2 regions of the Marinospirillum alkalitolerans genome follow, and region 1 is predicted to be linked to the other one. Evidence: predicted binding sites of a transcription regulator. Region 1 holds the regulator's gene; the other holds the start of a gene.

Region 1 (4,378 bases):
TATCTTCTTCAGGCAGCACGGGCGGCTGGCGATAAAAAACAGTGTTCGGCTCCAAGGTGAGCTGATACCAAGAAAGATGACTGGGTGCCAGGGACAAGGCCGTGCGTAAATCATCCAAAGCGCCCTCTGGACTCTGCTCAGGCAAACCATGCATCAAATCGATATTCACTCGATCAAAACCCGCCTGATGGGCCGCGGCAATCGCCTCATAGGCTTGAGCGCTCGAATGGACTCGACCAAGCAGCGCCAGCTGGCGCTGTTGAAAACTCTGTACACCGATGGACAAACGATTAATGCCTGCCGCTCGATAGCCCTCAAAGCGCGCCTGCTCAACACTGCTGGGATTGGCTTCCAGCGTCACCTCACAATCTGCATCAAAAGTCAGCTGACGCTCTAGCCCATCAAAAAGCCGCGCATAGCCAGCAGGCGACATCAAGCTGGGAGTGCCACCACCAAAGAACACCGACATGACAGGACGTTCAATCAACTCCGGCCAGGCACGCAGATCCGCGGCTAAATCAGCCAAGAGTGCCGCCACATAATTGGCCTCCAACTCGGCGCTGAGGCTTGGCAAGCCTGAGGTATTGGTTTTGAGCTGATGGGAGTTAAAGTCACAGTAGGGGCACTTGCGCACACACCAAGGCAGATGAATATAAAGAGAGAGCGGTGGCAAGTGCATCAGCTGGTTATCCCTCACGCTTGTGCAACTCCGACAGGAGTGCTTGCAGCGCACGACCACGATGCGATAAGCGGTTCTTTTCTGCTGCACTCAGTTCAGCGGCGGTCATCTGTAAATCAGGCAACCAAAAGAGCGGGTCATAGCCAAAGCCGCCGGTGCCTTGGGGTGCCGTCAGAATCCGCCCTGACCAGCTTTGCTGCACAATGATCGGCGTTGGGTCCTCAGCATGACGCATCAACACCAGCACACACCAATAGCGCGCTGTGCGTTGGGCTTCAGGATAAGCCGCCAGACGCTCCAATAGCAGCGCATTGTTCTGTGCATCCTGCGCACCAGGACCAGCAAAGCGCGCGGAATAAATCCCCGGTGCGCCCTTCAGGGCATCCACCTCTAAACCTGAATCATCGGCCAGCGCCGCACAACCACTGAGCTGGGCAGCATGACGTGCTTTAATCAATGCATTTTCCACAAAGGTGAGGCCAGTTTCATCGGCATCAGGGATAGAAAAATCCGCCTGTGGACGCACCTGCCAACCTAGAGGCTGCAGAATCTGGCTAAACTCAGCCAACTTGCCAGCATTACCACTGGCCAAAACAAGAGTTGCATTCTTTTGCATGGGGATCTCATCAACAAGAAATCAATCAATAAAATAACGCCGCATCTCTTCATTGAGCGGCGAAGAAAAAAACTGATTAATCAATATATAAACGCCGCAAAAACTGCAGGCGCTGTGCAGGCTGGCCATTGGCATAGTGCACCATCAAATCAAAGCGCAGGGGTTCATCATGCTGATAGCGAAAGCTGGCCACTGCGGCACTATAGCCTTCCTGTCCTGCCTGGACGTTGCGAAAATTCAAGCTGGAGAGCTGACCGGCCAGCGTGGAAGCATGACCAGAAACCCGCGCCTGCACTGGCTCACGCTGCCCATCAGCTCGCTCACGCACCACAGAGACTCGCATCAGGCCCACACCGCGACTACGTGTAATCTGATAGGCCTGAGCAATATGCGGCTCTAGAAAGGGAGTCGGCATCACATCGTAATAGATCACATACTCACCCACACGCTCCACATTGGTGTTCTGTGCCCACACGGATGCGCTGAGTAGCCATAAAGCACCAGCCATCACAACAGGGGCCAGGTTGAACAAGCGCGAGATCATGGTTTTTCTCCTCTGAAAGAGTGCCTGTTGTGCGTCGACGTGGGCGCGAAAGGCGCTGAGGCAACGAATGACACCTTCTGGGCACTTTTATTGTGAATCAATGAACAAATGGCGACATTTTCTGGTTATGCTGTCATCTTAGTGTCATTTATTCAGGTTGTAATACGCATGCAATCAAATCTGCCATCACTTTGGCAGCCACAGATGACGAGATGCCAGTATGAGCCAAAAAAAGATTCTGATCGTTGATGATGAAGCCCCTATCCGCGAAATGCTCGCTGTGGCGCTTGAAATGGCCGATTTTGACTATTTAGAAGCGGCCAATGCCCAAGAAGCCCATAGTTTGATCGTGGATCACCATCCAGACCTCATTCTACTCGATTGGATGATGCCCGGCACCAGCGGTATTGAGCTGTCGCGTCGCCTGAAAAGAGAACCGACGACCGCTGAAATCCCGATCATGATGCTCACGGCACGCAGTGAAGAGGATAACAAAATTCAAGGCCTAGAAGCAGGCGCAGATGATTACATCACCAAACCCTTCTCACCGCGTGAGCTGGTTGCCCGCATCAAGGCCGTATTACGACGCAGCACACCCGCTGGCGTCGAAGACCCAGTCGAAGTGAATGGGCTGCGCCTTGATCCGATCAGCCATCGCGTGACCTCTCATGGCCAGCCATTGGAAGTCGGCCCTACCGAGTTTCGTCTGCTGCAATTTTTCATGACCCACCAAGAGCGCGCCTATACGCGTAGCCAGCTGCTCGATCAGGTTTGGGGCGGCAATGTCTATGTCGAAGAGCGCACAGTCGATGTGCATATTCGTCGTTTGCGCAAAGCGCTAGGCAGCGAGCATGATGTGCTGATCCAAACTGTACGCGGTACTGGCTATCGCTTTTCAACGCAAATCTAGCAGTGCGCTCTCTCTTGACTCATGAACTGAAACGCACTGGCGGCTGGTTACTGGCGGCCGGTCTGCTGGGCTGGGCGCTCGGCCATCTCTGGCTGGCACTGTGTCTGACACTGGCAGCCTTACTCTGCCAGCATCTCTGGTCGCTGAGTCGCTTGATGCGCTGGTTGGCTTCACCCGAGGCAGAACCGCCCGAGGCCAGCGGTCTGTGGGGGCAGGTGCTGGATCGCCTTTATCATCAGCAGCGCTTACAGCAGGCTCAGCAGCAAGAACTGCGTGAGCTTTTGGATCGCATTCAGGATTCAGGTCAGGCCTTGCGTGATGGCGTCGTGATGCTGGATAAGGCTGGGGATCTGGAATGGTGGAATCAGGCTGCTGAGCAGCTACTGGGGCTCAGCCAACCCAGTGATCTTGGGCAGCCCATTACCCACCTGGTGCGTGAACCCCGTTTTATTGATTACTTTGAGCAGCAGCATTATCAGGAGCCACTGGTGATCCGCTCTCCTTTGGCCGATGATCGGACGCTGGAGTTTCATATTACGCTTTTTGGTGCCAATGAGCGCCTGCTGTTGGTCAGAGACTTTACCAGAATGCAGCGTCTTGAACGCATGCGGCAAGATTTTATCGCCAATGTCTCGCATGAGCTACGCACCCCCCTGACGGTTTTATCTGGCTATCTCGAAACCTTCAGCGATCATTTGCATGATCTTGCTCCTAAATGGCAGCGCGGCCTGAAGCTGATGGGCCAGCAGGCCAAACGGATGGAAAACCTGGTCGAAGATCTGCTGATGCTGTCGCGCCTTGAAACAACTGAGGTCGAATACGAGCAGGAACCCTTACAGCTACGGCCTCTGCTGGAGAGTATTCGCACTGATGCCCTGGCACTCTCAGAGCAGCAGCACCCGATTCAGCTGCATCTCCTCAGCGATCGACCTTTATATGGCTCTGAAAAGGAGCTGCGTAGCGCCTTCTCTAATCTGGTCTTCAACGCCGTCAAATACACCCCAGCGGGCACCAGCATCGAGATCTATTGGGAAGACGATGAGCAGGGAGGAGGGCAGCTGATCGTGCAAGATCATGGGCCTGGCATTGAAGCGCGCCATTTAGCGCGTTTAACAGAAAGGTTTTATCGTGTTGATCCAGGGCGCTCCACCAGCACTGGCGGAACAGGGCTTGGGCTGGCCATCGTCAAGCATGTTTTACTACGCCACGGTGCCCAGCTGACCATCGAGAGCCGACCCGGTGAAGGCAGCCGCTTCTGCTGCCATTTCCCGGCCCAGCGCATCGCTGGCTTGCTGGATTAACCCTGAGGCGCATTCAGCAGTTGATCAAACTTCTGTGCTGTTTCTGGGTCCTGCTTTAAAAAGACCGCTTTCACCAGCTGCTGTTCACTGCGTGGCGTACGTTCCGCCAATTGCTGACTGAGCACAAAAGCGCGCACACTCACCTTCAACGGCGCATCTTCTGTGCCCCCCATCAATCCAAGCAACACCGGCTGGCCAAGCTGCAAGCTGGCCTCGCGTGTCACTTGCAGGGTGATTTCACGCGGGTTCACGTCCTTCACCTGCATCGGATACTTCTGCTCAGCATTCAGCAGCAGCAAGCCCTTCTCACGCGGGCCCTTCTTGACCG
Region 2 (4,378 bases), on a different contig from region 1:
GACAGCGACTGACGACTCATCTGGCTTCTCCAGCAAAGACTTGCAGCTGATCTTGCGGCCAATAAAGGTCGAGCCGTGTCTGCGGCTGAAAGGTGCAACCGACCCCCAGTGGCAGGTCGAACTGCAATTCCGCCTGATGCTGAGTTAAAACCAGATGCAGACGGACAAAAGCACCGAGAAATTCCACTTCATTGACTCTAGCCTGCAGCCTATAGGCGACCTGATCGGTTGGAGGTTGCAACTGGATGGCTTCTGGGCGAATCGCTAAACAAGCCTGCTCCCCCACGGGAACACCATGCGCTCGATTCAGGTCCATCTGCTGCTCACCCAGCCTGATCGCCCGATCACTGATGGCTTCCACTGTGAGCAGATTCATGCGCCCAACAAAGCTGGCCACAAAAGCATTGGCTGGACGCTGATAGATCTCTTGTGGCGTCCCGATCTGCTCAATGCAGCCCTGATTCATCACCACAATACGATCGGCCAGTGTCAGTGCTTCTTCTTGATCATGGGTCACCATAATCGTGGTGACACCTAGATCACGCTGCAGCTTCTTGAGCTGCTGACGCAGGTGTACGCGCACACAGGCATCCAGTGCAGAAAGAGGCTCATCAAGCAAGAGCAGGCTCGGCTCGGTCGCCAAAGCACGCGCCAGCGCCACACGCTGCTGCTGACCGCCAGATAACTGCGCTGGAAACTGATGCACTGCGGCTTCCAGGCCAATCAACTCCAGCAGCTCTTGCACTCGCTGTTGAATCCGAGCTTTAGGCTGGCGCTGATTACGCAATCCATAGGCAATATTGTCAAACACGCTGAGATTGGGAAAGAGCGCATAGGACTGAAAGACGATGCCAAAGTCGCGCTGCTCAGGCGGTAGATGGGTAATATCCCGCCCTTGTTGCAACATACGACCTGCACTTTGTGGTTCTAATCCAGCAATCGCACGCAAAAGCGTGGTCTTTCCGCAGCCTGAAGGGCCAAGAAAGCAGATAAATTCACCTTCTTCTACCTGAAGGTCGATCTGGTGCAGGGCGGTAAAATCACCAAAGTGCTTGGCAATCTGTTCCAGCTGCAAGCAGCTGGAGACAGGTTGAAGGAGCGAAGCAAAAGAAGGGTTGAGCGCATTCATCAGTCTCTCCTTAACGACGTTCCGTTTTACCATCGTAACGGCGCTGCCACTCGCGCAGAATACGATCTCGGTTCAATGCGGCCCAGCTAAAGTCGTTATCAATCATGCGATCAATGATATCGGTAGGATAGTTAGGCAAGGGCTGCGCCACTCCCGGCATGGCCACCACCGCATAGCCCTCGTTATAGAGCTCATTCGCTTCACGCGTTACCGCCCAATCCATCAGTCTTTGTGCTGCCTCAAGCCGTGGTGTGCCACGCACTATCGCTGCGGCTTCCATATCCCAGCCTAGGCCTTCAGAAGGAAAGACCACTTCAACAGGTGCGCCCTGCGTTTTCAGACGTGCAGCACGGAAGGCAAAGGACACACCGACGACCGCCTCACCTGATGCAGCCAAATTACAAGGGGCTGAACCTGAGTGGGTATAGCGGCTGATATTCTGATGCAGGCGATCCATATAATCCCAGCCTTGTTCTTCACCCCAAAGCTGCATCCAGCTCGCCACATCCAGGTAGCCAGTGCCGGAAGAACTCGGGTTAGGCATAATCACCTGACCACGGTATTCAGGACGCGTGAGATCTTCCCAGCTGGTCGGACGCGGGATACCACGACGCGCACCTTCGATGGTGTTGTAGCAAATCGCAGCAACCCAGGCATCCATCCCCACCCAAGTCGGCGGTGTCTGCTGGCTCACAAAACGCGGCTCTAGCAGTTCGACACCTTGAGGCGCATAGGGGTGGAGCAGATTTTCGTCGTCCAGAATCAGCAAACTGGTTGCCGCTAAGCCCCAGATCACATCAGCGCGTGGATTGTCTCTTTCTGCAAGTAGGCGAGCGGTCATTACGCCGGTGGAATCGCGCACCCAACGTATACGTATATCTGGGTTGGCCTGCTGAAAGCGCTGGGCATATTTTTGCAGATCATCAGATTCGAGAGCGGTATAGACAGTCAGTTCAGTGACAGCTGCAGCGGCACTGGCGCCCAATAACAGTGTGGCGCCCAGCAGGGCTTGTCGGCATTTTTTCAATAAAGGTAAAGTTTTCATCCTGGCCTCCCATGTTGGTCTAGACCAACAATCTAGCCCGCCCCCATGACAGCGCCGTGACACTTTATTGAAGCTTCCATGCCGCCGCGCTTACAGCCATCCTTCCGCTTCAGCGCAGGTGGTCTCAGGCATGCTGAGTGGTAATCCGAACCGTCATCACATCCTGCAGCCAGTATTCTTCATCATATTCAATCACCTCGCCCTGAGCCGTTGCACTGCGACGTGTGATGTACAAGCCTGGGCTACCAGGCGTCACACACAAGGCGGCGGCCTCCTCATGCTGCAAGGCCGTTGGCGTGAGCGTAATTTGTTTATCGATCAACTGGATGCCATACACCTCTTCAAAAACCCGCCACAGGGATTGATCAAAACGCTGTTGCTCAAGTTGGGGCAAATAACGCGCATTCATCCACACCCGCTCAACCAGAACAAGACGCTGATCGATAAAGCGACGACGTATCAGGCGATACACTGGATCACCTGGCTGGAGTTCTAGCTGATGTGCGATTCTTTCTTCAGCGGCAAGCTGCACAAAGCCCAAGACCTCGGTTTGCGGCACCCGCCCTTGCGCCGTGACATAGCGCGTAAAGCTGACATCCTGCACAGGTTCATAGACCAGTTTTTTTGGGGCAACAAACCAGCCTTTGCGATGCTGACGATAGATCACCCCTTCGCTTTCCAGCTGGGTCAACGCCTGACGGAGTGTCACCCGTGTCGTCTGAAAGTGCTCAGCCAGCCAGCGCTCGGCAGGCAAGCAGCCAGGGCGGGGAAGTTGATCTCGCTGAATCAAATCCAGCAAGGCATCCCGAAGAGTGAGATAAAAAGCAGGTGCAGCCACAAGAGCATCCTCTCGCTCAGAAATAAGGCTGACTATTCTACGCCTTTTCCTGCTCAAGCTGACTTTTTGATGCCAGACAAGCACGCACCAAGACCGCGTCCAGTGCTTAAGTCGGAATGACAAGCTCTGCCGGCTTGGCTTAGGATGATGGAGATGACGGCTCTGCACCTCAAAGTGCAGCCATTGCCTTTGACCCACCTCCCTGCCTCTGGAGTCGTGATGTCCCTTCCTTTTGCCACGGCCTTGCGCGAGACCTTTCGTCAGGGCTACACCTTGCAACATTTACGCGCGGATCTGCTCGCAGGCATCACCCTGGGCATTATTGCCATTCCGCTGGCCATGGCGCTGGCGATTGCCAGTGGCGTGCCGCCCCAGCATGGTCTTTATACCGCCATGATCGCCGGCGCGGTGATTGCTCTTTCTGGTGGCTCGCGCTATTCCATCAGCGGCCCGACGGCGGCTTTTATCGTACTCCTGTTGCCAGTCACCCAGCAATTTGGCTTAGGCGGGCTGTTGATGGCCACCTTGATGGCCGGTGTGATTCTACTGGTGATGGGCTTGCTGAAGATGGGGCGGCTGATCCAGTTTATTCCCGCTCCGGTGATTCTGGGCTTTACCAGCGGTATTGCCATTGTCATTGCCAGCTTACAGCTCAAGGATTTTTTTGGCTTGGCCGCAATGGAAAACAGCGACCACTTTTTCATCAAGCTGCTGACCTTTGTGCAACAGCTGCCTCACATTCATTGGGCCGATGCCAGTATCGGACTCGTCACCCTGGGCTGCTTAATCCTCTGGCCAAGATTGAAAACCCCCTTGCCTGGACATCTGCCTGCGCTGGCACTCGGCACGGGCTTAGCGCTGCTTGGCCCACAGCTCTTTGCAGATTTTGCACCACAACTGCTGGGCGATCAGTTTAGCTGGCAGCAGGGCGAACTCTCAGGGCAAGGCATTCCACCCTTTGCGCCACAATTGAGCTGGCCTTGGGATTACCCGAATGCACAAGGTGAGCCCATCGGCTTCTCTTGGGACTTAATCCAAGCCCTGCTACCCGCTGCCTTGACGATTGCGCTGCTCGGCGCGATTGAATCCCTGCTATGTGTCTTGGTCGCTGACTCGCTGACAGGCAGCCGCCATAACCCGAATGCGGAACTGGTTGGTCAGGGACTGGGGAATCTGGTCGCCCCGTTTTTTGGCGGCATCACGGCCACGGCGGCCTTGGCACGGACTGCGGCCAATGTCCGCGCCGGTGGGCACTCTCCACTGGCAGCCGTTATCCATGCGCTGGTGATTTTGGGCTGTATTCTGCTGATGGCAGATTGGCTCGCACAACTGCCTATGGCAGCGCTGGCCGGTTTACTGCTGATGG

Evidence for each region. Region 1 encodes PhoB, which activates phosphate uptake and scavenging genes when phosphate is short. Its sites were predicted from a motif close to TGTCATANNNNTGTCANA; they were not measured.
Region 2: the regulator PhoB is predicted to act here: its motif matches at 2,219-2,236, upstream of V6U78_RS00160 (putative 2-aminoethylphosphonate ABC transporter substrate-binding protein).

Annotation. Positions count from the first base shown of each region.
Region 1 is NZ_JBANFI010000002.1:135,133-139,510, forward strand. It holds gene hemW (radical SAM family heme chaperone HemW) at 1-679, opposite strand, end outside; gene rdgB (RdgB/HAM1 family non-canonical purine NTP pyrophosphatase) at 687-1,295, opposite strand; gene V6U78_RS03585 (DUF4426 domain-containing protein) at 1,372-1,839, opposite strand; gene phoB (phosphate regulon transcriptional regulator PhoB) at 2,060-2,749, shown strand; gene phoR (phosphate regulon sensor histidine kinase PhoR) at 2,764-4,050, shown strand; gene V6U78_RS03600 (response regulator) at 4,047-4,378, opposite strand, start outside.
Region 2 is NZ_JBANFI010000001.1:30,444-34,821, reverse strand. It holds gene V6U78_RS00170 (putative 2-aminoethylphosphonate ABC transporter permease subunit) at 1-20, opposite strand, end outside; gene V6U78_RS00165 (putative 2-aminoethylphosphonate ABC transporter ATP-binding protein) at 17-1,129, opposite strand; gene V6U78_RS00160 (putative 2-aminoethylphosphonate ABC transporter substrate-binding protein) at 1,140-2,174, opposite strand; gene V6U78_RS00155 (UTRA domain-containing protein) at 2,299-3,012, opposite strand; gene dauA (C4-dicarboxylic acid transporter DauA) at 3,232-4,378, shown strand, end outside.